DNA from 2 places in the Virgibacillus natechei genome. Region 2 is predicted to be linked to the other one. Evidence: riboswitches for the same ligand, from Rfam matches in the RefSeq annotation. Region 2 holds a riboswitch; the other holds the start of a gene.
The links. A riboswitch is a leader RNA that binds a small molecule or an ion and turns the genes downstream of it on or off. The one in region 2 is predicted to bind S-adenosylmethionine.

Region 1 (16,608 bases), 1.5 Mb from region 2:
GAGAATTCCTGGATGAAAGAGAATTAATCGCATCATCAGCCTCTAATAAAGATGGAAACGCAATACAATCTATTTATGCCATTAACGAAGTAGCTGCAGGTAAGGAGAAGTTATCTGAACTAACTCAAGAAAATAAAGAGTTAGCATATACAACGAATGAGGATAAATAGGGAGAGGAAGCATGGGAACGGTTCTCATGCTTCCTGATTAGATCTCGTTGCTTCAGAAGGTAATTCTACATCTAATATTATACGAGCAAAAAAACCGCTGAAATAGCTTAACTATTTCAGCGGTTTTAACTTCATTAGCTTTTACTCTACCATAGGTTCTTCTAAAATAATTTGTTGCCTACCTTCAGAACCGCGATTCTGACTAGTTTCAATTTTTATCTCAACCACATCACTGACATCGACTTCAATATCAGTCGCTTCATGATCTTCTTCAATTGTTGTTGAATATAATTCTTCTTCCTCATCGCCTTCCAAAGCATAAATAGTTAACTCAGTAGTCCCGTAATCCAGGCCACTATGATCTTGATGAACGTGTGCCGTTGTAGTAAATTTATCAAATCGTTCGGATAAGTGATAGATGTTAGAAGTTCTAGAAGTTGTTAGAATAATAGAATCAACTGCTGCTCGATCTCCGGATTGGTTAATTAATTCTTTTTGATCGGATCCATCATAGCCAATCGTTGTATTCGTATTTTTATTTAGATCTTCTATAAATGTTGGTTCAGATTTATCGAAAATTTCACCGTTCTTAAGGTCAACTAAAACATCTTGATTATATAGATGCAAATCAATATAATCGTGATATTCTGTTATAGGTTGATCAAAAGAATAGTTTAATTCAAACTCTTTATCTGTTCCCTCATATAGTTCAGATTCTTGTGTAGAACCAAATATACCACGGCCTAGAGTGCTTCTTTCTTTAGTAAATGGTAAATAAGCTGTCGAAAGGTCATTAACGACAACGTCTTCAGTAGTTTTAACCAATCCACTAATTTCAATATCGTAATCATCTACATTGAACCTGTCGATTACCACTTCGAATTCATCAGTTTCAATGGTCCATTCTGGTCGATGCAATTCTTTAATCGACTCCACCCCTGGAATTTCGTACATTTCCGTTTCATCTACGCCATCAAAATCTACCTGAATTGCGTCCTCTTGTACAAAAGGAAGTTCAGCATTGAAACGGACTATATCGTCTATTTGATAGTCATCAGAGTGCGAATAACTATATGTTTTCACCGTTTTATCTTCTAATAACCTTGGATTATGACCAGATCCAGTTAAAGTATCTCCATTAGAAAGGATAACGTCCAGAGATAAAGCGATGTCATCACTTAGCGTATGATAGTAACCTTGAAAGGAAATGATGACCTCAATCGAATCACCCGTATCCCTAATTCCTTCAATTTCAATTGAACCCTCATCATTTTCAGTAATAATCTCATTCCACTGATATGCTTGTTCAGGAACATAAACAAAGGCCTCTTGTTCTTCTGTTACTTTCTCCTCATATTGAGTCAGGACATTTTCTGTCACTTGATCTGGGAATGTTTGATGTAAGCTTTGCATATCGTTTAACTGATTTTCAGCACCAGCGAAGTCTTGTGATTCTAAGCTGCCATCTATACCTTCTTCTAGTGAAGGTAGCCAACCATCCTCGATTTCACTAATTATCTCTTCTCTGGCAGCAGTGAGCTCCTGATACATGTCTAACTGAGTCATATCATTAAAGCTTTCAATCGTTTGATCTAATGTGTTAATAGCTTCACTATATAACTCAACATTTTGACTGTCACTTGCCTGTGTTTCTTCAAAAACAGACATGGATGCTTCGTATCTTTCTTCTAACTCAACAATATGATCGGACATATATTGTGCTTCACTTTTTAACCCTTCAACTAAATCCATCCGACCAGCTTCATATGTATCGCCTGGTAACACATTCTCTTCTACATTAGACAAAATACTGATTGCATCTTCATATTCCATTTCATTCATCATGTCATTCGCATTCTCGATATGTTCACGGAAATCCCCATCTGATGATGAACAAGCCGTAATCAGCAACAAACTACTGAACATCGCAATAAAAACCATTTTACGCATGAGTAGCACCTTCTTCCTCTACCTTAGAACTCTCACTATTTTTCTTACGCATATAGTAGAAAATAGCACCAGAAACAGGGATGATAATAATTAATCCCCATGCTAATGCTCCTATACCTGCATTGGGATCATAAACAACATAAACATCACCACTGGAGGACACCTCAATCGTGTCTTCTTCTATGATTTTAACACCTTCAGAATGTGCAGCGACATCTCCCGGCAAGAGTACCCTTGCTTGATTAAAGTCATTCAAACCACCCGGGATTCTTACTAAAATTCCTGAGCTATCTTCATTGAATTCGACATCTTCCTCAATCATTTCAAGCGATTCTAAACGAGAATCATCCGAAATAACATAGTCAGCTACTGGAATCAGATAAGCATTAGAATCTACACTGCTAACATCCTCAAATTGAAAACTGGCTTCAATCATCTCTTCATTTTCATTAATAGATAAATCTCCCACAGATTCCTCATCACTAAACTGTCTTTCTAATCCATTTTCAATTTCTCCTGCTGAAATCATTCCAGTGTTAGGAATTTCCATATGAACTTGGCCCGATCCGTCATTATCAAGCTCTAACGTCATATTACCGCAAGCTGTTAATAAAAGTAATAAAGTCATAAGACCTAAAAGTAATACCTTATTCCTACTCATCGTAGTTCCCACCTTTCTTTTATGATAATTATTGCCAGGGTATAAAGTACCATTTTTTAACAGAATAGTCAATGATCCAGGGGTTGCCTGTCAGAGCGACCAAGCTTAGGTCGTAACATATAGCGGGTGGGGTTTTCGTTGAGCGAGAGTTAGCCGCTCACTCGTAGCGATTTTTGGAGGATAGAGGGTAAATTTTATCTTTAAGTGTAAACAGTTAGCTAGTGAGCCGTAAACTGCGGTTGAAGGGATTGAGCCTCGACATACCAAATAAGAGGATAGATGTTTTTGACCTAAAAAGAATACAGTTAAAGGTTGCTGGTACATAAAATACACAGTTTAAATTACCTCCATTGCCCAGTTCTATGACTAAAGATTTTAAAAGCATGATGGGGAAATTATCATAGCACAGCAATGGCTTTAATAGCTTGCACTTGCTTTTGCTTATTGATGACCAGTCTAACCAACCCTAAAGTAAAAATAACGTGACCTAAAAATAGGCCACGTATAGATGTCCAGGAAGGATTCACTGTAACTGTTCCCGAAGTTACTATTTCAAACTTCTTACGCACTCAGTCGCCTTCTTCCCAATAACAACATTCAGGCAAGGACTGTCACCTATTAACTGCTTTCACTTACAATATAAGCGTCTTCTATTCCAGCATTTTTAACTGTATTCAGGTGATTTTCAGCGTTTTCACGAGTTGAGAAGGCACCTGCCTGCACTCGATGCCATAGCTTACCGGAAATAGTAATGGAATCAACAAAAGCGTCGATACCCTCTGAGCTCAGGAAAGCTACGCGTTCATTTGCGTTGGCTCTTGCCTCAAAAGAACCGGCGATGATCCTAAAAATAGTGCTGGGGTCATCTTGTTTGCGCTCCAGATTAAATGCTCTTGCTAAGCCATTCACATGACCTTGAGCAACTTCCCGGCGCCATGATGGGCTTTTTAACAATGCTGCATCATGCTCGTTATCAATAAAGCCATTCTCTGTTAAAAGTGCTGACATCGCTGTTTCCCGTAATACATGGAAATTTGCTTTTTTCTGGCCACGGTTCCTTAATTCATTTACGTTGGTAATTTCATCATGCATTATATCCTGATAAGCTGCGGTCTGAGAAGAATCAGATAGGCTGCTGTGAATATAATCTTCATATCCTTGGGCAGAGCCATTAAAGGCATTACAATGAATGGACAAATAATAATCTGCACCCCATGAGTTAGCCTCATTCGTTCGCTCCTGCAGGCCTTTCGTTCTATCATTTGAACGACTCATCATCACGTCAACATTTTTATAATCACTAGATAGAATATCCCGTAAGTGACGCGCAATATCTAAAACGATATCCTTTTCATTGATTCCATTGCCTTGTGCTCCTGGGTCTGAACCACCGTGTCCAGGATCTAGATAAAGTTTCATTCATGTTTCCTCCATATCTATTAAATCTCTAATACGTTAATATGATATGAAACAAACCGAAATTGATTTGGACAAACATCTCCAATTCTCAACAAATCCATGTTTGTCATATCTGGAGGTGCCTGTCACTTCCCGGTATTTGGTGATTTTTGTCGAATGAGGGTTTGGTAGGAGATAATGTGAAGGGAAATAACGCAGGTCTTGATTATTTTGTTACTATTGAAGCTAGTACTTCTATATCAAAAGCATTTTATAAAACAATCAATACGCCCCTTCAAGAAGGATATGGCCAATAAAATTTTGATATCCTTAAGGGATTTTAAATAAATCAACGACGAATTATAATAGTCTTATGGAGGAAGTCTTTAGATAAACATATTTTTAATATGGGTTCAGCCTTAAAATAAATCTAGTCAGGGGAATAGGTATGCAGTAATTAAAACAAATTTCTAACCGGATATATTATTTACCACCATACCAGGAAACGGATCGTCCTATTCTGGGGGCGGTTGTAGGTGACGAAAAAACAGTACTCATTGATGCTGGAAATTCTTCCAGTCATGCAAAATTGTTTCTTGATCAACTGGAGGAGCGGTCTGTTAAGGGGAACTGGCTCGTGTTGACGCATTGGCACTGGGATCATGTATTTGGCATGAGTGAAATGAAAATTCCAATTATTTCCAACAAGATGACGTATAACGGAATTAAACAATTACAGGAATTGTCATGGGAAGATGGCCCGCTAGATCAACGTGTGAAAGCAGGCTTAGAAATTCCGTTTTGTGCAGATGCCATCAAGAAGGAGTTGGGAAATGATCGGGATATTACCTTGCTAGATCCGGATATCCAATTTGAAACGCGAATGAAGTTGAATTTAGGCGGACTTACCTGTGTCATCGAACATGTAGGTGGCGATCACTCAAATGATTCTAGTATCATCTATATTCCAGAGGAGAAAGTACTTTTTCTGGGAGATTGTCTGTATGCAAATCTTTACGCTGACAAATGGAATTATACGATTGACATAACGCTCAAACTTATTGAGCGAATGGAAGAATACGATGCGGAAATTGTTTTCCTGTCTCATCACAACGAACCGTTAAACAAGTCGGAATTCCAAGCTTTTCTCCAATTGTTAAAAAAGATAGGTTACTTTACAGAAAAATATAACGGGGACTACAAGTCGATAGCTGCAGAACTGTCCAAGTATTTGAGAAGGGAATTAAACGAAATGGAAGTCGAAACAATAGCGTTTTTTGTGAATGGTTATTCAGGGTAAACTATCTGGGGAGAGATCAATGCATTTTAGATGAAGAAGAACAAATATCAAAAAGCTAGAATGGAAAATTAAACTGCAAACCCAAGTACATGCACTTACCGAGACTGGTAGGTGTTTTTTGTTCCAATAAACAGAACTGTAATTCCCTTTTAAAAACGATTCTCCCAAGTGCATCCAGGAACTGCTAGTAGCAACGCATTACATTGTCGAACGAGGAGATAACAAACGTATAAATCCCCCTTTTTCAAGTGAAACGAATAATACAATAATTAAAATTACATTTAATTTAATAGAATGAAAATGTTCTTTCAATTAAAGAGCTTAGTTGCTATAATATGTTGTATTAATTAGAGAGGGAAATGGTGGGGATCATATGTCACAAATGCTAGCATTAGTTATTATTGTTTTTATTCTATTTATAGGAGATTTTATCGCTGTAAGGACGAAAGCTTGGGTGCCATCCATCTTTATTGCGGCGATTCTATTTCTATTGGGTTACTGGACGTTCTTCCCCACAGAAATCGTTGCTACTGCAGGGGTACCGCCCGTTGTAGCGACAATGATGATGTATTTATTAATCACGAATATGGGAACATTGCTGTCTTTAGATGAATTGAAACAGCAATGGAAAACGGTCGTTATTGCACTTTCTGGAATATTAGGTGCTATCGTTATTCTATTAAGTATTGGAACACTATTGTTTGGAATTGAAACGGTAATTGTAGCAATTCCGCCATTGGTTGGTGGGTTGGTTTCTGCATTAATTATGTCAGAAGGTGCAGCAGATGCAGGGCTTGTGAGCTTGTCCGTGTTTGCTATTGTTGTGTACGTGATGCAAGGTTTTGCAGGCTATCCGTTAACATCATTAATGTTAAAGAAAGAAGGGAAGCGACTTCTTGGGTTATATCGTAATGGGAATTTAGCTAAGAAGGAAATGGCAGCAACTGCAGAAACGGTAGAGCCAGAAGAAACAGAGCTAAAGCTTTTCAAAAATTTACCGGGAAAATACAATACTAGTTACTTTAAATTCTTTCGGTTGGCAGTTGTTAGTTATTTAGCCTATCTTGTATCAACTCTATTGGAACCTGTTGTATCCATCAGTCCACTTGTACTCTGTTTGATATTTGGGGTTGTTGCAGCACATGTTGGTTTTCTAGAAAAGCAAGTATTACAAAAAGCAAATGGTTTCGGTTTAGCTATGCTTGTACTGATGTTGTATATTCTTGATGGGCTAAAAAATGCAACACCAAGTATGATGATGGATATCATCTTTATTCTCATCGGAAGCATTGTACTTGGTGTAGCTGGTATGTATGTTTTTTCATTTATTGCCGGAAAAATACTAAAAGTAAGTAAGGAAATGGCATTTGCAGTATCGTTAACAGCCTTGTACGGATTCCCAGCTGACTATATTATTACCAATGAAGTCATTCATTCATTATCTGATGATGAGGAAGAAAGGGAAATCCTGACCAGCCATATGTTGCCACCAATGTTGGTCGGTGGATTCGTCACTGTAACAATTGTTTCGGTTGTCCTAGCAGGGGTGCTTGTTGAGTTCTTGTAAGGTGGTCTTTAGAGAAAAAACAAAATTTAAATGGAGGTTAGAATAGAATGTCAATGAGCAAAAAGCGTATCGAAAACCATATTCAAGATCTTCGTGCATTTACAGCGACACCTGGAAACGGCGTGACAAGGCTTACGTATAGCAAAGAAGATTTACAAGCTCGCGAGTATATAAAAGAACAAATGGAAGAATATGGTCTATTTGTTCGAGAAGATGGGATAGGAAATATCTTTGGAAAATTAGAAGGAACCTTAAAAGATGGGCCAAGTGTTATTGTTGGATCCCACTTTGATAGTGTGCCAAATGGTGGGGCTTATGATGGGACGGCCGGTGTTGTTGTAGGTCTGGAAGTAGCGGCATTATTTAAGGAAAATAACATAACACCGAAATATCCACTGGAAATCATTGCGATGATTGAAGAAGAAAGTTCTCGTTTCAGTGGCCTTATGGGGTCTAGAGGAATTGTCGGTTCGATTGATGAAGCGGATTTTAAAAATCAAAAGGATCGTGATGGCATTTCTGTAACCGAAGCAATGTCGAATGCTGGATTGGATGCTTCCAAACCTGTCTACCGTGATCCTTCGACAATGAAGGCATTTTTGGAAATGCACATTGAACAAGGGCCTCTTTTAGAAGAAAGTAACGTACCAATTGGGGTTGTACAATCGATTGTGGGATTGACCCAATTGGAAGTCACAATAAAAGGGATCGCTGGTCATGCAGGAACAACGCCAATGGATCGCCGCTCAGATGCATTGATTACGGCTACCACTATCATTTCGAAGCTTCCGCAATTTGCAATCGATGAAGGCGATGGTACGGTTACAACGGTCGGTCGCGTTCAAGTTTCGCCAAATGGTGCGAATGTTATACCAGATAACGTTTACTTCACAGTAGATATTCGTTCGGGTAAGGCGGAAAAGGTCTTGAACGTGGTTAATAAGGTGAAAGAATTAGTCGCTTCCTATAATGGAAATGGTATTCAAACGTCCGTAGAACAATCATTATATATCGAGCCAAAAGCCTTAAATCCAGCTATTCGTTCCTTGCTTGCAGAAGTAAGTGATGATTTGGATGTTCCTCATTCTACGATGAAAAGTGGGGCTGGCCACGATGCAATGGTCCTGTCCGATGTTACGGATGTGGGACTAATTTTGGTGCCAAGTAAAGATGGGATCAGCCATTCCCCAGACGAATTCACAAGTACAGAAGATTTAGCCCGTGGTGCTACGGTATTATATGAAGCAGCGAAGAAATTGACAGAGGAGTAAGGTTTAGACCGAGGACGCAGAGCAGGTACCTTATCCTGATTGAGCAAGGTGGTGGTGGGTCTATTGTTAATATTTCTTCTGTAAGCGGGTTCCGCCCTCAACCAAATAATACCGCATATGTTGCGCTGGACAGGCTGAGGAAATCGCTGAAGCCAGCCTTTGTTTAGCACTTAAAAGATATAAACGTACAAAAAGGAACCACTCTATGGCCTAGCCAAGCATTAGAGTGATTCCTACGTACAATATGATCTGCGCCCTTAAACTGAATACCATTCGGTTTTTTTAGGATATGATTTTCTACTTATCGTATACCCCTTTTGCTTTAACCGGCTGTACATACAAAGCTGCATTCACTCCCACTGAATGAAGTTTTAATTATGCCGTTTTCTTCATTTTCTTTGCAGCATAATTTCCAAGGGTTTGAACAATTTGAACGAGTACAATTAAAATGATAACTGTACCGAACATGACGGGTAAATCCCATTGTTGATAGCCATACCTAAGAGCTAGGTCACCGAGTCCTCCTGCTCCAATTACCCCTGCCATGGCTGTAGCACCAATTAAACCAATGAGGGCAATTGTCATACAAAGTAAAATTCCAGGTCGTGCTTCTCTTATGATTATACGAGTGACAATTTGTGTACGGGAAGCGCCCATCCCCCGATAAGCTTCAATAATACCATGATCTACTTCAAGTAGCGTTGTTTCAATAAGTCTAGCAATATATGGAGCGATGTAAACAATAAGAGGGACAATTGCTCCCTGAATTCCGATGGATGTGCCTACAATCAATTCGGTAAATGGAATAATAGCTAGCATTAGGATAATAAATGGAACCGACCGAATGATATTAATAATTGTATTTAAAATATGAAACAACCATTTGTTTGGACTAAGGTGATTAGGCCTTGTTATGACAAGTAGAACGCCTAACGGTATACCAATAATTGTTGCAATAACAAGTGGAATGATTACCATTAGGGTTGTTTCATATAAAGACAACGAAAATAACGTGATCAGTTCATCCGATCGATTCATCATTGTAATACCCCCTCACGTTTTTGATTTTGATTAATTTCCAAACTTACTTCGGCATGGTATACCGTGTCGTTTAAATAAGTTATTGCTTGCTTCATCTGGTCATAATCCCCAGAAATATGAACCATTAAAATCCCTAATGGAATCCCTTTTAAATAATTAATTGAACCATGTACAATATTTGTGACGACTGAATACTTAGATGAAATGACATGAAGGACAGGATCTAAAGCTGAATCGCCTCGGAAAGCTAAACGTAAAATATAGGAATGACCAAATCCCTGTAAATTCTCCATCATTTCTTCAGTGATCGTATCGTCATACAGATTCCGCAAAAAGTTTTTCGTGGTTACTTGTTGAGGATGGCTAAAAATATCAAGAACAGATCCTTGCTCAATCACTTCCCCTTTATCCATAACAGCCACACGATCACACGTTTTTTTGATGACCTCCATTTCATGTGTTATAAGAACGATAGTTAAACCTAGCTTTTTATTAATACTTAATAACAATTCTAGAATCGAATCAGTCGTTTGCGGATCCAAAGCAGAAGTTGCTTCATCACATAATAGGATTTCCGGGTCCATCGCTAAAGCTCGAGCGATACCAACTCGTTGTTTTTGTCCACCAGATAATTGGGCAGGGTATTGCTTTGATTTATCATCTAATCCGACAAGAGCAAGTAACTCTTCCACTTTTTGTTGTATTTCCTTCTTCGGCACGCGATTCATACGAAGAATTTCGGCTACGTTATCAAACACATTATAAGAAGAAAGTAGGTTAAACTGTTGAAAGATGATACCAATCTTTTTCCTCGTGTTTCCCAATTCCTTTTCATTTAATCTTAAAAGATTTTTACCATTAATATTTACCTCGCCACTAGTTGGCTTTTCAAGAAGGTTGACCATCCGGAGCAACGTGCTTTTTCCTGCTCCACTAAAGCCAATCACTCCAAAAATTTCCCCTTTTCCTACATGAATATTTATATTTTTTACTGCTTCAATTTCTGTTTTTCCAACTCCAAAGCTCTTGTTTATATTTTTTAACTCAATCATTTACATCCCCTCCTCATCAAGTTGAAATGGATCATCAGTTAGGGTAATGGCATCCTTGTACCTTTCTTCAATAAATTGTTTTACTGCATCGGAATGGTATAATTCTGTTATTCTTTTATAATCTGGATTGTCCTTATCTTTTTCTTTTGCAGCTACGACCATTGGAAACTCATTCCCACTCTCTAAATAGATAGCTTCTTCCGTTGGATCCAGGCCTTGATCAATGACATATGAATTACTTACTAGACCTGCATCAATGCTACTAAGGGTACGTACCATTAAGGGACCCTCTATTTCCTTAAATGTGAGGTTCTTGGGATTTGCTTCAATATCCTGTAATGTTAATAAACCATCAGTACGCTTTACCTTAATTAATCCAGCTTCTTCATAGAGCAGCAAAGATCGCCATTGATTTATAGGGTCATTTACTATCCCTAATGTAGCATCATCTGGAATTTCATCGACATGTTTATGCTTTTCAGAGTGAATACCAAACGAACTATAATAAGTTGAGCCTAATGCTACGAAAGGTGCTGTATGGTCTTTTACATATTGTCCTAAAAATTGCTTTGTTTGGAACATATTCAAATCTATTTCTTCATTATCAAGAGAGCGATTTGGTGTAATCCAATCGTTAAAGGTTATAACTTCCAGATTAATCCCTTCTTTTTTAGCTTCATCTTTCACAATATTGGTAACCGCCTCTGGAACGCCTCCAGTAACGCCAATTTTTATTGTTTGTTCTTCCTTGTTTCCGGATGCTTCTGAACTCGCGCAGCCAGTAATGAATGAAAGGATAAGTAATATAACTATCATTAATAACTTTTTGTTCATTTTTACACTCCTTTACGTTTCCCTTTTGATATTTTTTAGTGAGTGGAATTGGTTATCTCACATTCTCTTATAGTTGCATTTAAACATTTGTCTTAATGCAACGTTTGGATAATCTAAGTCGAGGTGGCCCCTGAGTGTATTTCCTTCATAGTCTGTTCGGAAAAGACCACGGTTTTGCAATTTAGGGGCGACATGGTGAAAATGATCCTAAGTGCATTTGCCTCTTCCTCATTAAACGATACCAAGATAGATAGTTAGAATTTGTATAGATTTACTACTTTTCATGGGTACAATCCTTTCTTATTCCAAGCCCTGTTCAAACTACTTTCAACCCAGACATAGTTATAAGTGATTTTTTAAAAGTATTAAATAGATCTGATTACTTGGTTTTAGGTTTATGTATGTCTAGGTGTATGTGATAACTCATTCAAATCTGAACCTAAAAAACCCCCTTTTCCATAAGAGAAAAGAGGGGTGAATACACGGCTCCACTCTTATCTCCCAAAAATAATTTTGCTGGAATTAGCACCTTTTCGACTTTCGTCAATGGTTGCTGAAGTGTCATTGGGCCAGAACCCTCGACTTCTCTGGATAAGAATTATTAAGTTGTTACTCATGTTAATACTAATAATTGGTATTGTCAACACACTTTTCAGAATATAGGTAAAAATAAATTTAGAATGAGCAGGATTACATCGTTCCACTGCTATTCGGGAAGTCATTCCTCCTAAAGTCGCGTCTGGACAAGGATCTACGGGGGGAATAATACGTATTTATTAAGTTCTTTGTTTAACTGGGACTTTATTGTGTGCCTGTCATGGGTGCATCTTAAAGTCTGTACCCATAACAGGCACACAATAAAAAGGGAACAAACGATAAAATCATTTGTTCCCTTAATCATTTAATTTTCTATTGAACGGGATAATTTGTTATCCAATGCTAGAGAAAACCGATCACTCAATAGGAAATAAATCGATATGGATAGTAGAATAAGGTCAAGTTCAAATCCTGGTAATTCTTCGTTTCCTAACAGTCCACCAGGTAAATTTGCAAATAAAATCGCTCCCAGCATAATAACTGTAAATAATCCGGCAACGATTCGTGTACCAATTCCAAGAATCATGGCGATCCCGCCGAGTAGTTCGATAACCGCAACCACATAAGCAAGGAATCCAGGAACGCCAAGACTATCAAAGAATCCTGCCGTATTAGCTATCCCCCCTTGAAATTTATCCAGGCCGTGCGCGAAGAAAATAAAACCAAAAACGACCCGTAAAATAGCTTGACCAATTTCACTTTTTGTCATGTTTTTATTGCCCCTTTCCTTATAATTACTTTACGATACTTAGTGTAAATTAATTAGTGATTAGGGTCAAGAAATCAGATAAGAATAGATGGGTTAATTGTTAAATATTGCATCATGAGGAGATTGCGGGTAAATATTGAAGAAGCTCATAATTGGAGCCATAGTGCGAGGGTTCTCGTGCTTCCTTTTGCAAAGCAGTCCTGTGGTTAGAAATTTCTACAGGACTTCTTGTTGTTTATAAAACCTACTCCGATCATCATTTACATCAATTATCCCGACTAAACAAATCAACTTACTAGAAAAAAGGTGTTGACAATGAAAATCGTTGAACCTATAATGAAACACAATTAAATATTTTAAATATTCTTATTCAGAGAAGTCGAGGGAATTGGCCCGTTGACGCTTCAGCAACCTCTGACTTTGTCAGAAAGGTGCTACATCCAGCAAGAAAATTTATTTTCTTGAGAAATAAGAGCGGAGTAGAACATGCAACCCTCTTTTCTCAAGCTATTAGAAAAGGGGGTTTTCTTATTGGAGCTACTATTTCATTGATGACTATAAGCTAAAGCGCCAAACAAGCAAAGAACCATTGAAGCGGTCGCTAAATGAGCTGGCGTCGGTGGTGTTGTCGTGTTGCAGTTGGGTAACCGGAAAAAGTAGCTGATACGAGGGGCAATGGATCAATAAAGCTAGTGTAGATGGTTTTAACATCATGTACGCTGCGAAAGGCCAGATACTTTTTTCAATAAGATATAAAGGAGGATTACAAATGAGTAATTCATCGGTAGTGACAGGAGAAAAGGAAGAAAATGTAACTGTTCCGGATATTCATTCGAAAGCCTTTGATCAACTAATAAGTGATATTGCGGCTGATTTTAAAAAGAGGAGCAACGAGGAAGGGAGACAACATCCTTTTAAAGGCGTCCAATTAATAAAAGAATTTCGCCTCGGTGCCATTCGATTGCCGAAAAACGCTGGAGGGGCTGGGTCATCCTTTGTAGATTTATTTACGGCAGTGATTAGAATTGCGGAAGCTGACCCAGATGTCGCGCATATTATCCGTGCGCATTTCATGACGGTAGAAAGTTTATTACAATCGCCGGAGACACCGCTTCGAAAGAAAATAGTAGAAGCGGTAGGTAATGGTGCAATTATAGGCAACGCATATACGGAAAACTCGAAACATCAAGCTGGAGGTTACGAATATGATACGAAGCTTACCAAAGAAGGAGATCACTACTTATTAAATGGGGAAAAAATCTTCACAACCGGTACCTATTATTCAGATTATACAGAAGTTAAAGCCATGCTTCATGGTTCACCAACTTTATTAATTGTACCAGTTTCTAGAGAAGGGGTAACCGTACTGGATGATTGGGATGGAATTGGTCAAAAAATGACAGGCAGCGGAACAACCATTTTCGAAAATGTCGTGGTTGAGGCAAATGAAACCTTTACGGATCGCCAGAAAAAAGGGCAATATGCTCCTGTGCCGCATCTTTACCTGCAAGCGATTATTGCGGGTATAGTAAGAAACATTGTCACCGATGCAACGGATTTAATCCATAAAAGAAAACGTTCTTTTTTTCACGGCAATACCAATGATTTGAAGCAGGATGTTCAGCTACAGCAAGTCGTTGGTCAATTATCAAGCTTTGCTTTTGCGGCGGAAGCAATGGTACTAGCGGCAGCAAAAAGTGTAGATGATGCAAGTGAATATCCGGATAGTGCTGCAGAACATAACGCAGCCTTAAGGGGATCTCAAGTAAAAGTAGCGATTGAGGAATTGGCATTTAAAGCGGCAACTTTACTATTTGAAGTTGGTGGTGCTTCTGCCACGATACAATCTGCTAACTTAGATCGTCATTGGCGTAATATTCGTACACTAGCTTCTCATAATCCAACGCTATATAAAGCAAGGGCCATAGGGGATTATTATATCAACAATGAGTTATTACCTGATTCAGCCTATTTTTAATTCTTTTTCTAGAAGGAATACAAGGGATATGCGAAGAAAAATTATTTGAAAAGGGAGCGTAATCAATATGGGAAATACATTGTCATTAACAGCATTTGTTATGAATACAGCTTCACATATTACTCATGGTACATGGAAACAACCTGAGGGACAGCAAAGGGATTTTGGCCAATTGGAGTTATGGGTTTCCCTTGCAAAAAAGTTAGAAGAAGGGGGGTTTGATGCTCTCTTTTTGGCAGATGTGATTGGCTTGTATGGTGACTATGAGGGTGGATGGGATTTCCACGTTCGAAACGGGTTACAAATTCCAAGTAATGATCCGGTAGTATTAGCATCCGCATTAGCAGCGAATACCAATCGGCTTGGCCTTGCTGTCACAGCAAATAATTACCAACAGCCACCTTTCAGCTTTGCCAGACAACTATCAACGTTAGATCAGATTTCCAAAGGGCGGATTGCCTGGAATATTGTTACGGGCTCTTCAGATAATGGATTTAAAAATCTAGGTCACGATGGACTCGTTTCTCACGATGAACGGTATGATACCGTGGATGAATATGTAGATGTGTTATATAAATTATGGGAAGGTTCATGGGACGATGAAGCACTAAAAAAAGACCGGGAAACTGGAATTTACTCCGATCCAGAACATGTGCATAAAATTCATCATGAAGGCAAGCATTATCGCGTAGAAGGACCTCATCTCGTATCTCCTTCTCCGCAACGTACACCACTGCTTTTTCAAGCAGGTGCTTCTACAAGAGGAAAAGAATTTGCAGCAAAACATGCCGAAGCAGTTTTTATTGCAACACCAAATCCTGAAGTTGCGAAAGCATTAATTAATGAAATGACGGATATCGTAGCAAGAAACGGTCGCGCCAAAGAAGATATTCAATTTTTCCAAGGGCTTTCCTTTGTCATCGGGGATACGGAGGAAGAAGCATGGGAGAAGAGTAGGCAATTGGAGGAAGTGACGGATTTAAAGATGATGATTGCGCATATGGGAGGCGGTATGGGAATCGACTTTGGTGAGTGGGATCTAGATACACCGCTTGAAGATATAGAGACAGAAGGGGTTCGAAGTATGTTCAAGTGGGTAGCACAGGGAATTCCGGATAGAACGCCGACGCTGGCAGATTTAGCAGCGCATCACACGAAAAATACTCGTATCGTTGGAACACCGGAGCAAATTGCCGACGAGTTAGCCAAATGGTTAGATGCTGGGGTTTCAGGTATTAATGTAATGAATGCTTTTATTCCGAGTTCGTATACGGAATTTATTGATAAAGTGATACCTGTCTTGAGGGAGCGCGGTTTAGTAAAAGCGCATGATAATACAGCTCGGACGCTTCGTTCCAGATTATTTGGAAGGGATAAAGTCAATGAACGTCATCCAGCAGCCCAGTATCGTCACTATTTTACGAAAGAAAACCAGTTTGTTTAATAGCTAATTAGAGGAAGGCAGTGGGTACTGCCTTCTTCTATTTGCGATGAGCAGTTGTATTGTTCCGCGCCTTTAGCGTAGAACGTTCCTCTATTATGTGAATTTGTACAGGTTACGAAGTAAAACGATATGTAGAAACACAGAACGAGAAGCGCCTCGAAGGTAAAGGGAGATGCTCATACAACTCAAGAATCCTAATCTATGGCATTTTTCGTGAGGCAGTGTTTGAAGGAGTTGCGGATAAATAGGCTATAAAGGTACCTTGAGCACGTCATCTTGTTCATTGCTCAAAACCTTCCTTTTCAAAATAGTCTTTCATTACTATCTATATTATGGTACTATTTACTTATAAAATTGGAAGTAAAATGGGTTTTAAATATAGTGGAGTGGAGGTGACTTATTGAACGTTTATACGGAAATAACGGCAGATGAATTCAATGATAAAATAAAAGAATGACAATAGCTAGGTATACATATTATTGTGCAGCTTATTTTCGATATAATCACTATATCCGAATCTTTATGGTTGTTTTATACATTTGATATAGGCATACTTGCTCAGGGGAGGGGGGGACTGTAGAATTTATATCGGGTCTACCTATATCGGAAAAGTATTCATAGTAGATCTACATTAAG
Region 2 (16,608 bases):
AGGAGCTGTGAATAATTTATTCACTCGGTATTTTTCAATGATTTCGTAAAAGCGATCTTTCGTGGGATAATCGGGTGCCCCTTCATAAACAACGGTTGTCACACCGTTTGCTAGGGATCCGACAATTCCCCAAATATGCATGGTTAACCATCCGACGTCAGCAGTACACCAGAACACATCGTCAGGGCGATGATCCATATGGTATTTGGCATAAATGTAATTTTGAATTACAAATGCCATCCCGGAATGGACAACGCCTTTTGGTTTTCCAGTAGTTCCACTTGTATAAAATACAATACCAGGATCATTTGCTTCTATTCTTTCAGGTTTGGAGTAAATACTTGCTTTTTGGGTGAGCTCGTCCCACCAATAATCACGACCGTTACTCATTTGAATGTCTGCATCTAAACGATTGACCACAATAACCGCTTCAACGGGAGAGATAGTCTCCATAACGTGATCGACTTTTTCTTTTAAAGGAATTATTTTGCCACGGCGCTGAGTTGCATCGGCGGTTACAATAACTTTGGGTTCAAAATTGGTAAGGCGATCTTTTAATGATTTTTCCGAATAGCCAGAGAAAATGGTGTTATAAACGGCCCCAATGCGAAAACATGCTAGTACAGCAATGAATGCCTCTGAGAGATTGGGCAGGTAAATAGCAACACAATCCCCTTTTTTGACCCCAAAAGATCGTAGGACGTTCGCAAATCGATTTACTTCTGCAAGTAGCATGTTATACGTATAAAATTTTGTATCGCCGTTTTCACCTTCCCAAATAAGAGCAGTTCGGTTTCCTGCACCGTTATCAACATGCTTATCAAGTAAATTGACACAAGGGTTACTAATTCCACCTTCAAAGAAACGGAAATCAGGAAGATTGCCACTTATTGTTTCCTGCCATGGTTCATACCAAATAAGTTCACGTGCGACGCTGTCCCAAAAGGAGGCAGGATCTTTTCGTGATTGCTCAAGAAGTTCTTCAAACGCTTCATTGCTTCCAATGGATGTAGCTTGTTCCTTTTCTTTGTCCGGATAAACGAGCTTACTATTTGATACCACTTGTAAAATACCGTTTAAATCCATTAACATTCTCCTTCTATTATTTTTCTGTTTCTATTAACAGTATATATAATCTTCATAATAAAATAAACGTAATTGGTCAATCTTTTCTAAATTTATCGAATTTCGAGATTATAAAGGAAAATGGAATAAACTCGTCTAATACTTGAAAAATGTCCCACTAATATTTTTTGCAAAATAAACCAGACTATGAATTGAAAGGGAGGTTTTTTTATGCAACAAAACTTAGGAAACATCATGACTTCAAACGTATTTACTATTAAGGAAACACAGTCCCTACAGGAGGCTGCATCCGTGATGAGTGAGCATAATATTGGGGTTGTTCCGGTTGTTAATAATAGTGGTCAAATGACTGGTATTATAACAGACCGTGATATTACACTCCGCTCAACAGCACAGGGGGAAGCTGCACAAACACCTGTATCTCAAGCGATGACTGCTCAACAAGTTGTTCAAGCTACACCGGATATGGATGTACATGAAGCGGCAGAAATGATGTCTCAACAACAAATTCGTCGTTTACCAGTTGTGGAAAATGGACAGATCGTAGGGATGGTTGCCTTAGGTGATATTGCTGTAGATAATCAATATGATAATGAGGCAGAAGAGGCATTGTCGAGTATTTCAACACCTTCAGCACCTCAGAAATAAGTTTGTTATCGTAACTCCCATTTCATATCAAAAGGTTGCTCTAGACGCAAAAGTCTTTAGCAGCCTTTTTTGTTTGGCTCTTTTCGTAAGTATTGGGTGAATGCCTGAATATTTATTCTTTCCCGTTTAATAGGGTTTTCAAGGAACATTTCCTATCCTCACGAATCAAATGAATGAAACTGTTCTAAGCCTAGAAAAAAACCATATGTATATAATTGGGGTAAAATTTAACAAGAGGGTGATAACATGGATGATAAGTCATCATCAGAAAACAATAGAAATAAAAAAGGTGGTGAGGATGAAAAAGATGAGCAGCTAGAACAGTATAGAAGAAAAAATACAGGACCAGGAAAGAAGATGACAGATGAGAATGGAGTAAGAGTTTCAAATGATCGCTGGAGCTTAAGAGCAGGAAGGCGTGGTCCCCATTTATTACAAGACTTTCATTTTTATAAAAAACAGACACATTTTAACCGGGAACGAATACCAGAAAAAGTAGTTCATGCTAGGGGATTCGGAGTATATGGGGACTTTGAAGCTTATAAGTCAATGAAACATGTCACTAGAACTCACTTTCTGGGAGAGGCTGGACGCAAGACCCCTGTATTTACTCGATTCTCTAATTTTATCGGAAGTAAAGGGTCGAAGGATACAGCAGTAGATATTCGTGGCTTTGCGGTCAAGTTTTATACACAAGAAGGAAATTACGATTCCCTATCACTCCAATTCCCTGTCTTCATTCTAGCAGATGCGATGAAATTTATGGATGTGACACATGCAGCTAAACCGAACCCGAAAACAGAAATCCCACAAGCGACTGTGGCACAAGATGCTTTTTGGGATTATGTAGCGAATAATCAGGAATCAGCTCATATGGTGATGTGGCTCATGTCTATGCGAGGCCGTCCGAGAAGCTGGCGCATGATGGCGGGCTGGCCGATCAATACATTTCGGTTTATTAATGAACAAGGAAAATCGACTTTTGTTCGATTTAAATGGGAGCCTAAGCTTGGCGTTCACTCCTTGTTACTTGATGAAGCGAATGTAATCGGAGGGGTAGATCCAGACTTCCATCGCCGGGATATCATAGAAGCAATAGAAAAAGGAGCATACCCTGAATATGAATTAGGTGTACAGTTAATTGCTGAAGAAGACGAATTTAAATTTGATTTTGATGTTTTAGATGATACAAAGCTTTGGCCAGAAGAAGAAGTTCCTGTTGAAATTATCGGTAAGTTGACATTAAATCGGCTTGTAGATAATTTTTTTGCAGAGGAAGAGCAGTCGGTATTTGATCCAGCCAATGTTGTTCCAGGAATCGAGTTCACGAATGATCCTGTCCTCCAGGGTAGAGCGATTGCTTATAGAGATACAGAACTGTATCGACAAAGTTCAGCAAATATTGAGGATATCCCAGTTAACAGACCAATCGTAGAAAGGAACTACAACCTGCGAGACAGCTATCAGAGACACCGGATTGATGTTGATTACGTAAATTATCATGAGAATTCATTAGCTGGAAATACACCAGCAGAGGCCTCTCCTGAGGAGGGTGGATACGTCCATTATCCCGGAGAAGTGGAAGGCCACGTAACGAGGGAACGACCAAGCAAATCGTTTTTTGATTTTTTCTCACAATCCAGACTTTTTTGGAACAGCTTATCAGATGTAGAAAAGCAAGACCTTGTGGAAACTTTTATCTTTCATCTGCAGTACGTGAAAAGTAAATCGGTTAGGCAGCAAAATGTCGATATGTGGGTAAATGTTGATAAAGAGATGGCATATATTATGGCCGAAGAACTTGATGTAGATCTTCCAAAAGGGTCTCATGTTCCAGTAACAAAAAGTTCACCAGCCATTAGTCAATTAAATACACCCTATTATGCTTATACTCAAAAAGTTGGTGTGTTGATAGGCAATGGATTTAATGGGCAAGAAGTTAGAAATGTATTGCATATTTTGCAGCAAAATGGAGTATTTATGGATATTATTAGTGAAAAGCTTGGTACAGTTACAGGAGACGATGGAACCAAAATTGAAGTGAATGAGACATTTCTAACCAAATATCCTGTCCTATATGACTCGATCTACGTCGTCGGTGGAAGTGCTAAAAATCAAGCGAAATTTGACCAGGGCATTATGGAGTTCGTAAATGAAGCATATAAACATTTTAAACCAATAGGCATTTCCTCAACTGGGCAGTCTTATATTCAAGGATCTGAAAAAAATAACTTCGCAGGCGTCGTTTTTTCCACAAATAATCCAAACTTCGGAGAGGACTTTGTCTCTGCAATCGCTCAGCAACGATTTTGGAATAGAGAATAGTATGGCCATAATATAAACACTGACGAACGATGATGTTTCGTCAGTGTTTTCAGTATATAATTTGAACTGTAACAAATAGAGTTAGAAACCAACCTTTGTCATAAAATTTCCTGCAGATTGCATGCTTTTCCCAACTTTTTTTAATTTTTCAATACGTTGTTTCCACTTATCTCGCGATTGCTGATCATCATTCAGATGCCACCTCCACGTAAGTATTACATCAACACGCCATTCGCTCTATGTCAAACTTGCTCAGACTAATGTATGTTGAAACGGATAGAAAATACATATAATAAGCGCCCTATTGCCGTAGAAAGCAATAAGGCGCTTGTCTTTTTATTTAATTCCAGTAGACGTTCACTTACCCTAAGCACCTCTTTTAAAAGAAATTGACGCCGTGAATCTCATGTTACGTTGCTATAATCTTGAAATGCTTTTTCTATTTTTGAACGTCCTTCGTCAATCCCGGGATGAAACTGAATAGAAGCTTCTTTGCGAATTGCTTTTACCTTTTGTTTTGCTTCATCCACCCTGTATTCTATGTCTGCCAGATCCTTCACTTTTTGCTTGGCAATGGAAAGGCCTGCGACCGTACCTTGTGCTCTGGCAACCTTGGCACTTTCAATACCCGTTATGTTTCCGGCGACATACAAACCTTCTATTGGTGTTTCCATCTGTTCATTATGGACAGGGACTTGGCCACCCAGTTCTTCGATGTATTGGAACGGACATCCAGTCACAGCAGCTAGTTCTGCTAGTGGATATAGTCCACCGGCAATACACACAAAATCGACGTCCACCGTTTTTTCGCTTCCTTTTATTGGCGTACCATCGGGTGTAATATCGCAAATCGTAACCGACTCCACCTCTTCATTGCCATTTATTTCAACGACGGATTTACGGATGTGAATAGGCATTCCCCACATCTTAACGCCGCCTTTTGGATAAAATTTAACAGCTAGTTTTCGCACCCATGCGGCTTTGGCAAATTTGCTGCCGAAGCGGAGGAAAGCAGACGGAGCTAAGTGAGCAATCCGAACCAGCCCATCCATTACTTTTCCAGGATCACCGTGGTCTTTTGTAACAGGGTTGACTGCAGGGAGCGCCATGCTATGAAGTTCGACGTCTGCCAATTGCAGTTCTCTTGCGATGGCAGCCGACAATACGTTGACACCAACAACGATCCCTTTATCTCCTACTCGTACGCGGTGAACATTCGTCATCACTTGCGCCGCTCCTATTGACATAACACCGGGAAGCGTCCAGCCAGGGATTGGTGCAGCCGATTCCGCTGCTCCTGTGGCTATCAGCAGGTTTTCAGCATCAAACGTTCCTTCGTTCGTATGTACGGTAAACCCGTCAGCTGTTTTTTCAGTATGATGCGCAGAAATCCCGCATCTAACATCGATATTCAGCTCTTCGGCCTTATCCATTAGAATCCCGGTTTCTTTGATGCCATTCCACCACTCTCCATTCGGTTCCTGGTGAAGTTGGCCCAAGAGTCGCCCGCCTGGTTTCGGAAATTCATCAAGAACAAGCACATGCGCTTCCCACTCACGGGAAGCAATCGCAGCCGACAAACCAGCGGGGCCGGCACCAATGATAATAACATCATACATGCGGATCCTCCTCCTTGCTACCTTCGTTTTGCTTTTGAAATTCGGTGTATGTACGTGGTAATTGTTCGGTGTTTTTCTCCGTAGGCTTCAGTGGCAAAGGCTGTGTTGTTCCACTTTTTACTACCATGCCTTCTTTCACTTCCGTCATACATGCACGGACTCCAGCTTTCTCGTCAATGGTTACCCGACATTCAAAGCAATGACCAATATTGCAATAAATGCCACGCGGTTTTCCACTTTCTTCATGTACACGCAATTGTCGGATGCCGTTTGCCAACAATGCAGAAGCGATCGTGTCACCCTCGTAACCTTCATAGGTTTTTCCATCAAATGTAAATGTAACGGCTGTCTGATTATCCAGGTTTCCCAGGACAGGATGTTTCGTAATGCGCTTATTACTCATGGTTTTATTTACCTCCCAACACGGATAATGGTACTGGTCTGACAGGAGGCTGGACCTTCAACGGAATTTCGTTGCTCGGTTTTTCTCCTGTTACCTCTTCCAATACAGCATCAACCGCTGGCCTGCATGTACGTCCACCGCAATAACCCATACCGGCTCGTGTGCGCAGTTTGACTTCACGAGCTGAGCATCCGTATTTACTAAACGTTTCTTTGACATCTTTTAAAGCTACTTCTTCACACCTACAGATAATCATCTTATCCATCTGGTCATCCTCCTTATACATTCACACATAAACTATGAAACTGTTTTCATTATTGTTTTGAAAAACATTGACATACCATTTACTGCTATCTTAACATATATGATAGGATCGATTTAACATTTTAGCAGGATAATTATTAACAAAATAAAAAGTGACACAGAACAGGACAGAATAAATAGAATGCAAGCTATATTTTATCGCAGTTTACGTTTTATTTTATAAGTAATGGAGGAGACAAATATGACGAAGGAACATACAGAAGTTGCTATTATCGGTGGCGGCATTATGGGGTGTGCGATTGCCTATTACATTTCCAAAGCTGGAATCGATTGCACGCTGATTGAAAAGGGGGATATTGCAAGTGGTACATCTTCTCGCTGTGACGGAAATGTTACCATCGTTGACAAGGATCCAGGCTTTGACAGCAAGATGTCCATGGTCAGCCAAGAACTAACCGTCGATCTGGGAAAAGATCTGAAAATGCCATTTGAATATCGCGCCCTAGGAAGTATACTTGTCTGTGATAATGATGCTGAATTGCAAGCTGCAGAAGATTGGGTGAAAATTCAAAATGAAGCCGGTTTAAAATTTAATATGCTTGATCGCTCAGATATCCGCCAGGAATCTCCTTACTTTGCTGATGATATCCCGGGTGGCCTTGAAAGTGAAACGGATTCGCTCATCAATCCGTATTTATTTTGCTATTCGCTCATTGATCGGGCAAAGGATTATGGACTTAAAGTTCGTACACAAACTGAAGTGACCTCTATTTCCAAAAAAGAGGACTTCACCATTGAAACAACAAATGGAACATTTACAGCCGAAAAAGTGGTGAACGCAGCTGGTGTTTGGGCACCTTTCATTGGCGAGATGCTGGATGTGGAGATTCCGATTGTACCTAGAAAGGGGCATATTATGGTCGGATCGAGACAAGAGCCAGTTATGATGCGGAATGTCATGGAGTTCGGTTACTTGATGAATAAATTTGAACGCGAGCGCATTGCGGATCCACAAACGCAGGAACATGGTGTAGCGCTTGTGCTGGAGCCAACCGAAAGCCAGAATTTCCTGCTTGGAAGCAGTCGGGAGTTTATAGGTTTTGATGGCAGGGTTGACATCAATGTCGTGAAAACAATGGCAAAACGGGCAATGCGCTTTTTCCCGAAAATGGATGATTTTAATATGATTCGTGCATATACTGGTTTTCGACCATGGACAAAAGACCACTTGCCAATTGTTTCAACGGTTGAGCAGGTACCTGGATTCTATATTGCGGCAGGTCATGAAGGGGACGGGATCAGTCTCGCAACCGTCACGGGAAAATTAATTGAAGAATTAATACAAGGGAAAGAAACGATTATCCCTGCTGAACCATTGAGTTATGAACGTTTTGTGAAGTCTCCGGTTTCGTAATACTGAATAGAAAAAGGCTGCCTCAAAAGGAGTAAACACTCCTCTTGAGGCAGCCAAATTTATGTGCCAGTAAATTCTATGTCAGGAAAGTTTCCCGTTGATTTTCCTTATCTAATACCGCTTAGGGTTGCAGCACCTTCTCGTACAGCAATGAACTCAGGACGTTCTTTCCCTCCTGAGTACGGTCTTACCAGTGCGTTTTCAACGCTATTGTATACCATGAATAAGTTGTTGCGGCTATATGGTGTAATATTGCCGCTCGATCCATGCATGGTATTGCTTTCAAATAAGGTAATGGAACCAGCTTTTCCGGTGGGTACAGATATACCGCCACCTTGATCAGCGAGCCAGCGCAGGCTGTCATGATCCGGAACGCCAAGCTTTTGTTTTTGTAATGAACCTTTATAGTTATCGTCAGGTGTTTCGCCCGCGCAGCTGACATAGTAGTTATGGGACCCAGGTATAAGCATTAAGGGCCCGTTGAATGTATAGTTGTCGGACAAGGCGATCGATAGACTGACACCCCTCATCCGTGGCATACCATCTTCCACATGCCATGTTTCAAAATCCGAATGCCAATCGAATTCTTTACCTGAGAATTCCGGTTTATAGTTAATTCGAGATTGATGTATATAGACGTCACTTCCAAGAAGATGGTTTACGATATCAAGCAAGCGTTGATCATTTGCTACCTTTTGAAAATAGTTATCGTCGTTGTGCACGTGAAAAATAGATCTGATTTCCTCGCTTTGTGGCTCACGAATCACTTTTTCAGAAGTTACGTCCCTGCTGGAGTCCTGTAGTTCGAAAATACCGTTTTGCATATCAGTTACCTCTTGCGAAGAGAAGAAATTCTCAATCTGCAAGAATCCGTTTCGTTCATACGAATCAAGCTGTTCTTTGGAAATAGGTGCTTGATTATCTTTTGATCGATCTGTGTGAATCACAGGATCCTTCCGTTTTAAAATCTCTGGTTTATTATTTTGTCTTGATGGATAAAGATCTTCCATTATATAAACACTCCTATCAAAATTTTTACCTCTTTGATGTCGCGTTCATTGTTGCGTAAATACTAGCACATAGGGAAACTTTCCTGTGTACAAGATCAACTTTACTAGATTAATGCGTAAACAGCAAAGTAGAAATATTAGGAAAATAGAAGTAAATAACTGCTTAGGAAAAATAGATAAAGCATCAAAGAGCTGTTTTTAATAGATTGTTTTTTTTGAACGTAATTGCGTGAATTTTAGGTTTATGATAAGACATTTAAAATATAGCAAATAAAAATCACAATCGTTCGTTGAATCCATCCATATATGATTACAGGAATCGGCAATCATGCAGGCTTTTTCTTGTGTAGGCTAAAAAAGAAAGCACTAGAATACAGTAATTAAGCTAAATTTATTTACTTTTTATGCAGATCTGTGATTTAAACGCCCCCAAGAATGTATTTATTTTTAATTTTTATACCAAATTCCTATAAATTCTGTCTATTCCTTACCATTTGCTAGTTATTTATAGAATATGGCACCTATTGTTAATGAATCAAATGGAATCAAGTTTAAACACGCTGTATAAGATTTAATCCCTTTTGACGAAATGCATTCTTGGATTTACCCTTAAATGGTACGTGTTTTTCAAATAATTTCGGAGGTGAGAGCATCAGTAAAGGCGGAATTGGTGAATTGACAAAAGAACAGGACATAAAAACCGATTTTCATTTTCGTAAGCCGAATAAAAATGATGGAGCAGCTGTATGGGAATTGATTAAACATACAGGCGTTCTTGACCTAAACTCTTCTTATAGTTATCTCATGTGGTGTGAGGTGTTCTCGGAAACATCGATTGTCACGGAAAGAGAAGGGGAGATAGTCGGTTTCATTTCTGGGTTTATTCATCCGGATACACCGAATACACTATTCATCTGGCAAGTAGCTGTTAATGAATCTGAACGAGGCAATGGGTTGGGGACGAAGATGCTTTTTCAACTGCTGAATCGTGAACATTGTATAGAGTATGTTGAAGCAACCGTATCTCCATCAAATACGCCCTCACAAAACCTGTTTCAAGGTCTTGCAAAAAAGCTTGACACCAATTGTGAGGTTGGCGATTATTTTTCATCCAATGATTTTCCCGGAGAAGGGCATGAAGATGAACTATTGTTTAAGATCGGACCTATTCAAGAAGAAAAAATATTGATAAAAGGATGATTTCATGACAACGGCAGTATTAAGCGATAAGAAAATGAAAACGTTTGAAGAGATAGAATCAGCAGTAAGAAGTTATAGCCGAGGTTGGCCAACTATTTTTGAAAAAGCTAAAGGCTATAAAATGTGGGATACGGATGGAAAAGAATACATCGATTTTTTTGCAGGGGCTGGTGCACTAAATTACGGACATAATGATGAGGCCATGCAAGAAAAACTGATTGAATATATTAAAAATGATGGCATTTTACACAGTCTTGATATGGGAACAAATCCAAGAAAAGAATTTCTTGAACGTTTCAAAGAAGTTATTCTTAAGCCTCGTGATTTGGATTATAAGATCATGTTTCCTGGTCCAACTGGAACCAATACAGTTGAAAGTGCTTTGAAAATAGCCAGAAAAGTAACGGGACGTGATTCGGTCATTAGCTTTACGAATGCATTTCATGGCATGACAATTGGTTCACTTTCTGTAACGGCTAACTCATTTAAACGACATGGAGCAGGTGTTCCTCTACACCATACCGTATCCATGCCTTTTGATGATTATGTGGAAGATCAGAGCTCGATTGCTTATTTAGAAAAATTTCTAGAAGATAGTGGAAGTGGTGTTGCTTTACCAGCTGCTATTATTCTGGAAACGGTGCAAGGTGAGGGTGGTATGAATGCTGCTCGATTGGACTGGGTGAAACAGATTGAAAGTATTTGCAAGCGCTGGGACATTTTATTAATTATTGATGATGTTCAAGCAGGTTGCGGACGAACTGGAACTTTCTTCAGTTTTGAGCCTGCGGGGATTAATCCAGATATCGTTTGTCTTTCAAAATCAATTGGAGGAGCTGGACTCCCGATGGCAATTACGCTAATCAAACCGGAGTATGATCAATGGGAACCGGGTGAGCATAACGGTACATTCCGTGGTAATAATCTGGCGTTTATTGCAGCAACAGAAGCATTAACCAATTGGGAAACAGATGATTTAAGTAAAGCCATTCAAGAAAAAGCTAGCATATTGAGTGATGCGATAAAAGGATGGGTTAAAAACTATCCAGCATTAAAAGGTGAAGCTCGTGGAAGAGGTTTAATGCAGGGCATTGCAATTGAAGGAGAAGGTATTGCCGATGAAATTTGTGCTGAAGCATTTAATCGCGGCCTAATTGTAGAAACATCAGGACCAAATGATGAAGTTGTGAAGTTCCTTCCACCACTGATTATTGATAATGATGGCCTTAAAAAAGGCTTACAGATTCTGGAAGATAGTATCAAACAAGTTCTGGCTAAATAATAGGACTCATTACAATATTAAATACAATTCATACGGCAAAGGGGAATAGAAATGATCATAAAATCACTGGAAAATATCAAAGGGACGGAAGATGAAACATCTAGCGATAACTGGACGAGTCGCCGCTTTTTATTGAAAAAGGATGGAGTCGGCTTTAGTATGAATGACACGCTTATTAAAGCTGGAACAGATAACTTCTTTTGGTATAAAAATCATATCGAAGCTGTTTATTGCATCGAAGGTGATGGTGAAATCGAAAATATAGCAACTGGAGAAGTGCATCAAATTCAAGCTGGAACGATGTATATTCTGGATCAGTACGATAAGCATAGACTTCGTGCTAGAACAGAGATGCGCATGGTTTGTGTATTTAATCCACCACTTGTAGGGAGAGAAACACATACGAAAGAAGGGTATTACCCGTTATTGACGGAATAGAAATAATGAGGAGGACTCAGTCTTGGACTGGTTCCTTCTCATTTTTTTATGCATAAATTGCATTCTAATTTAATCTATTTCTTATAGGGGGGTGAAAATATGGGGATGTTGACTATCGGAATAGCAGGATTAATTGTGATTTTAGCTGTGGTATTCTTCATTTTTGGACCTAAGAGATTACCTGAAATCGGAAGGAACGGACAGACGCTTGAAGCGTTTAACAGAACAACGAGTGGTGATATGGATAATAAAGAGCCTGAGAATGTAGTTAAGGAAAGCTCGCAGGTTAAAGAAATGGATTCTTCAGGTGATTAAAGAAAACTCTTCGCTAAAAGAAATTTTACAAATCAAACAGTTTGATCATACTACTACAGTGAGCTATAATAAATTATAAACCTCAGTAAACAAATGAGAATTATAATGTATAGGAGGAACTAAGTTGAGTAATATACCTTTACTTATAGACACAGATTGGTTAGCAGAAAGATTGGATGATCCAAACTTGAGATTGTTAGATGCAACTACGTTTCTAAAACCAACTTCTGGCTATTATGATGTATGGTCGGGAGAGGAAGCATATGATAAAGGTCATATTCCTGGAGCAGTTTTCGCTGATTTGCTTGGAGATCTTTCGGATCCTGACTCCAAATATGCTTTTACGATCCCTTCAAGGGAAAGATTTGTCAAGAAAATTAGTGAACTTGGTGTTGGTGATGAATCCTATGTCGTCGTTTACGATCAAGGGGAAGCAATAGTAGGCGCCCCAGTGATTGCATCCGATTGGGCATCACGTCTTGCTTGGCAATTACGTTATGAAGGTTTTGACAATGTTGCAGTACTTGATGGAGGATTTCCGAAATGGCGTGAGGAAGATCGTCCGGTTACAACAGAGCCAGGTTCTTATCCTAAAGCCACATTTACAGGAGAACGTCGTCCTGAATTATTAGCTACAAAAGAAGATGTGAAAAAGGCATTAAATGATGAAAATGTCATTCTGGTTAACAGTCTTTCAGAAGCTGATTTCAAGGGGGAGTCTGATACGTATGCAAGAAAAGGGCACATCCCTGGTAGTGTAAATGTATTTTTTGGTGATCTTTCTAGTACGGAATCGAAGGAACTTTATGATGATGAAAAATTACGAAAAACATTTGAGGAATCTGGAGCACTTGATCCAGATAAAAAAGTAATCACTTATTGCGGCAGTGGTATTGCTGCAACGTGGAATGCATTGATCTTAAACAAACTCGGACAAGATAACGTCGCTATGTATGATGGTTCCATGACGGAATGGGCAGATGACCCTACACTTCCGTTGGATACAGTTAAAAAAGAAAGTTAGCATATTGTTGATTCTGGATAAGAATTATAGAAAATGCGGTATTCGTTAAACGGATTCTTAAAGGGTTCTTTGCTTTGTTAGGCAGTAGGAAAGCATATACACCTATCTGCTAAACAAAAGAGAGAGAGAATATTTATTATCAATTGACATTATTCAAAAATTGCTTTATTATAATATCTAACAATTACATATTTTATTCCTTATCTAGAGAGGTGGAGGGAAATGGCCCTTTGAAACCTCGGCAACAGGTTCGCTAATTTGAATACTGTGCTAATTCCATCAAGCATACGCTTGAAAGATAAGAGAAGACGTAATCTTGTAATAGATTTTAAACTCTTTTCTTATCCAGGAAAGAGTTTTTTGTTTATTTAAGCAGTTAAGAGAAAGCATAACTACTTTCTTAACTGCATAAGGCTTGGCGGATGCCAAGTTTTCTAATAGAAGGAGAGTGGAGTTCATGAAGTATGGATTTTGGTTACCTATTTTTGGTGGATGGCTACGAAATGTTGAAAATGAAAGCATGCCACCAACATACGATTATGCAAAGGAAGTAATACAATCCGCTGAAAAATGGGGATATGACACCACATTAATTGCTGAATTGTACTTAAATGATATAAAAGGAACAGATCAGGATTCTATCGAAGCTTGGTCAACTGCAGCAGCTTTAGCAGCAGTAACGGAAAAAATTGAAATTATGGCAGCCGTGCGTCCAGTGTTTCATAATCCCGCTGTGACAGCAAAGATGGCAGCCAATATTGATCATATTAGTAAAGGGAGATTTACTTTAAATGTTGTTTCAGGCTGGTGGGCTGAGGAAGCGAAACAATACGGCGGTAATTTTACAGAACATGATGAGCGATATGAGCGGACAACCGAATTTCTTGAGATATTAAAGGGCTTATGGACAGAAGAGACATTTTCATATGATGGCAAGTTTTACAAAATAGAAAACACGCAGCTTTCACCAAAACCTGTTCAACGTCCGAATCCTGTTTTATATGCTGGTGGTGAAAGTGAAAAGGGGAAACAGGTTATTTCTTCCCTTTGCGATGCCTATATCTTGCATGGGCACACCGTAGAAGAAGCTGAGGCGAAAATTGTTGATATGAAAGGAAGAAGAGAGGCAGCTGGACCTGAACCTTTACAATCTATTGGCATGGCAGCCTACGTGATTTGCCGTGATACAGAGGAAGAGGCACATGCTGAATTAAACCGTATTACGACTGTGAAAGATATGAGTGGTTATGCTGGGTTTGAAGATTTTACCTCAAAGTCAGAGCTGGAGCAACAGATTCAGCTGCAAGATTATTCTGTATCGAACCGGGGCTTGCGTCCAAATCTTGTGGGGACACCAGAGCAAATTGCAAAACAGGTTTTGGAGTTTGAAAAGGTTGGTGTTGATTTACTATTATTACAATGTTCTCCACAGCTGGAAGAATTGGAACGTTTTTCAAAACAGGTTATGCCAAAAGTTGAGGAATTACGAGCGACGTTAACAAACATATAATAGGGGGCAGATTTTGTGAGTAAAATATATGTACTACATGAAAATAACGAGTGGACAGATCATTTAACCGATAGATTAGAAGAGTTAGGTCTTCCATATGAAGATTGGTTATTGGATAATGGCAAAGTTGATCTGACTTCTTTGCCACCGAATGGTGTTTTTTATAACCGGATGAGCGCCTCATCTCACACGCGTGGAAACCGTTTTGCGCCAGAATTAACAAGTGCTGTTCTATCATGGCTGGAACAAAATGGCAGGACAGTGATTAATGGAAACCGCGCACTTCAGCTAGAGTTAAGTAAGGTACTGCAGTATTTGGAACTTGAAAAGTTTGGCATAAAAACACCTAGAACAGTTGCCGCAGTTGGAAAAGATGAATTGCTAAAAGCGGCAGAGTCATTTGAAGGAACGAAATTTATTACGAAGCATAACCGTGCAGGAAAAGGTCTTGGTGTTAAACTTTTTCATTCAGTCGAAGCATTAAAACAATATGTGGAAGGGGATGAATTTGAGGAGCCAGTTGATGGCGTTACGTTAATTCAGGAATATATAGAATCACCTGAGTCTTTCATTACACGTTGTGAATTTGTTGGAGGTAAATTCCTTTATGCAGTTCGCGTTGATACGTCAGAAGGGTTTGAATTATGCCCGGCAGATGCATGCTCAATTGAAGATCAATTTCCTGCAGGAGAAGAGGAATCAGAAACAGCCAAATTTCAAGTAAGGGAAGGTTTCGATCATCCTGTACTGGAAAAATATGAGCAAGTACTTGCAGCAAATGATATTAAAATTGCTGGAATTGAGTTTATTCAGGATAAAAATGGAGAAATTTATACGTATGATATTAACACGAATACCAATTATAATAGCGATGCCGAAGCGAAGAGCGGGAAATTCGGTATGTTGGAAGTAGCGAAGCATTTGGGAGAAGAGCTTGAAAAAGTTAGCGGGGCAGTTCTTTCATAATAATAGTTTTTTAATACTGCATGTAAGAGCACCTTCTCTGTCGTATTCTACAGAAGGAGGTGCTTTTTATTATCGAGAACGGTGAAGTCTTTACCACTCGGTAGAAGCCACCGAAAAACGGGAGAGCCCCGCACCGAATCGGGAGAGAGCCACCAGAAAACGATAAGCCCTCGCTCTCTGGCGTGTTCGGCTGTTATTCTCTTCCCGCGGAAACTCTGCCTTTCACAATCTTATTCGGATTAAGTAGACCACGTGGATCAAGTGCTTGCTTAATTTTTTCCATAACATGAAGTGCCTCTCCATGCTCTTTTTCCTGGTATTTTTGTTTTCCTATTCCGACGCCATGTTCGCCGGTGCATGTACCTCCTCGGTCAAGCGCGTATTCGACGATTTGTTCATTTAGTTGTTCTGCCTTCTGTACTTCTTCCACGTTGTCGAGATCGATCATTAAGAATATATGGTAGTTTCCATCCCCCACATGACCGACTATCCCGCCTTGCAGGTTAAAGGTTCTTATGGCTTCTTGCGCATTTTGAATGGCTCCTGCTAATTCAGAAATGGGGAGACAAACATCTGTTATCATTAATTTCCTTCCCGGATAGCCATGGGTATAAGCGTAGAGCACATGATGCCTTGCTTCCCAGAGCTTATTCCGTGCTGCAGTTTCCGTCTCAAATGCTACTTCTAGACAGTCAAAATCCTTGAGAATATCTTCGGCAAACGAAACATCCTGCGCAAGTCCAGCCTCATTTCCGTGAAACTCCATAAATAATGTAGGTACTTCTTTGTAGTCCGTTTCACTATATAGATTCGCTTGTACCATGGATGGCTCATCTAAAAGCTCCATTCTGGCTATGGGCACGCCAGCCTGTAATATTGCTGTGACAGCTTCAACTGCATCATCCACCGTGTTAAAAGATGCTCTTGCTGCCATCTGGTGCTCTGGTATGCCGTATACCTTTAGGGTCAACTCGGTAAAACAGCCTAGCGTACCTTCAGACCCTACAAAAATGCCACTCAAATGATAACCTGATGATGACTTTTCCGCTAAATTTCCTGTATGTATCGTTTTCCCATCTGCAAGTACTATTTCCAAATTGCGAA

Region 1: it holds a riboswitch for S-adenosylmethionine, as region 2 does, so the genes downstream of both, OLD84_RS15160 (MetQ/NlpA family ABC transporter substrate-binding protein) here and OLD84_RS07925 (LLM class flavin-dependent oxidoreductase) in region 2, are expected to answer to the same signal.

The regions. Positions count from the first base shown of each region.
Region 1 is NZ_CP110224.1:2,961,258-2,977,865, reverse strand. Features, by position in the region: gene OLD84_RS15205 (hypothetical protein) at 1-170, shown strand, start outside; gene OLD84_RS15200 (hypothetical protein) at 312-2,120, opposite strand; gene OLD84_RS15195 (hypothetical protein) at 2,113-2,781, opposite strand; gene OLD84_RS15190 (N-acetylmuramoyl-L-alanine amidase) at 3,400-4,200, opposite strand; gene OLD84_RS15185 (MBL fold metallo-hydrolase) at 4,646-5,479, shown strand; gene OLD84_RS15180 (hypothetical protein) at 5,853-7,046, shown strand; gene OLD84_RS15175 (Zn-dependent hydrolase) at 7,094-8,317, shown strand; gene OLD84_RS15170 (methionine ABC transporter permease) at 8,693-9,358, opposite strand; gene OLD84_RS15165 (methionine ABC transporter ATP-binding protein) at 9,355-10,410, opposite strand; gene OLD84_RS15160 (MetQ/NlpA family ABC transporter substrate-binding protein) at 10,411-11,244, opposite strand; SAM riboswitch class I at 11,736-11,842, opposite strand; gene OLD84_RS15155 (DoxX family protein) at 12,146-12,550, opposite strand; SAM riboswitch class I at 12,914-13,025, shown strand; gene OLD84_RS15150 (acyl-CoA dehydrogenase family protein) at 13,320-14,528, shown strand; gene OLD84_RS15145 (LLM class flavin-dependent oxidoreductase) at 14,596-15,972, shown strand.
Region 2 is NZ_CP110224.1:1,497,351-1,513,958, forward strand. Features, by position in the region: gene acs (acetate--CoA ligase) at 1-1,086, opposite strand, end outside; gene OLD84_RS07865 (CBS domain-containing protein) at 1,297-1,734, shown strand; gene OLD84_RS07870 (catalase) at 1,981-4,059, shown strand; gene OLD84_RS07875 (NAD(P)/FAD-dependent oxidoreductase) at 4,464-5,678, opposite strand; partial or broken gene OLD84_RS07880 ((2Fe-2S)-binding protein) at 5,776-6,081, opposite strand; gene OLD84_RS07885 ((2Fe-2S)-binding protein) at 6,086-6,346, opposite strand; gene OLD84_RS07890 (NAD(P)/FAD-dependent oxidoreductase) at 6,587-7,759, shown strand; gene thpD (ectoine hydroxylase) at 7,867-8,769, opposite strand; gene ectA (diaminobutyrate acetyltransferase) at 9,445-9,969, shown strand; gene ectB (diaminobutyrate--2-oxoglutarate transaminase) at 9,974-11,251, shown strand; gene OLD84_RS07910 (ectoine synthase) at 11,303-11,689, shown strand; gene OLD84_RS07915 (twin-arginine translocase TatA/TatE family subunit) at 11,789-12,004, shown strand; gene OLD84_RS07920 (sulfurtransferase) at 12,129-13,028, shown strand; SAM riboswitch class I at 13,226-13,333, shown strand; gene OLD84_RS07925 (LLM class flavin-dependent oxidoreductase) at 13,486-14,538, shown strand; gene OLD84_RS07930 (ATP-grasp domain-containing protein) at 14,554-15,504, shown strand; gene OLD84_RS07935 (FAD-binding oxidoreductase) at 15,698-16,608, opposite strand, start outside.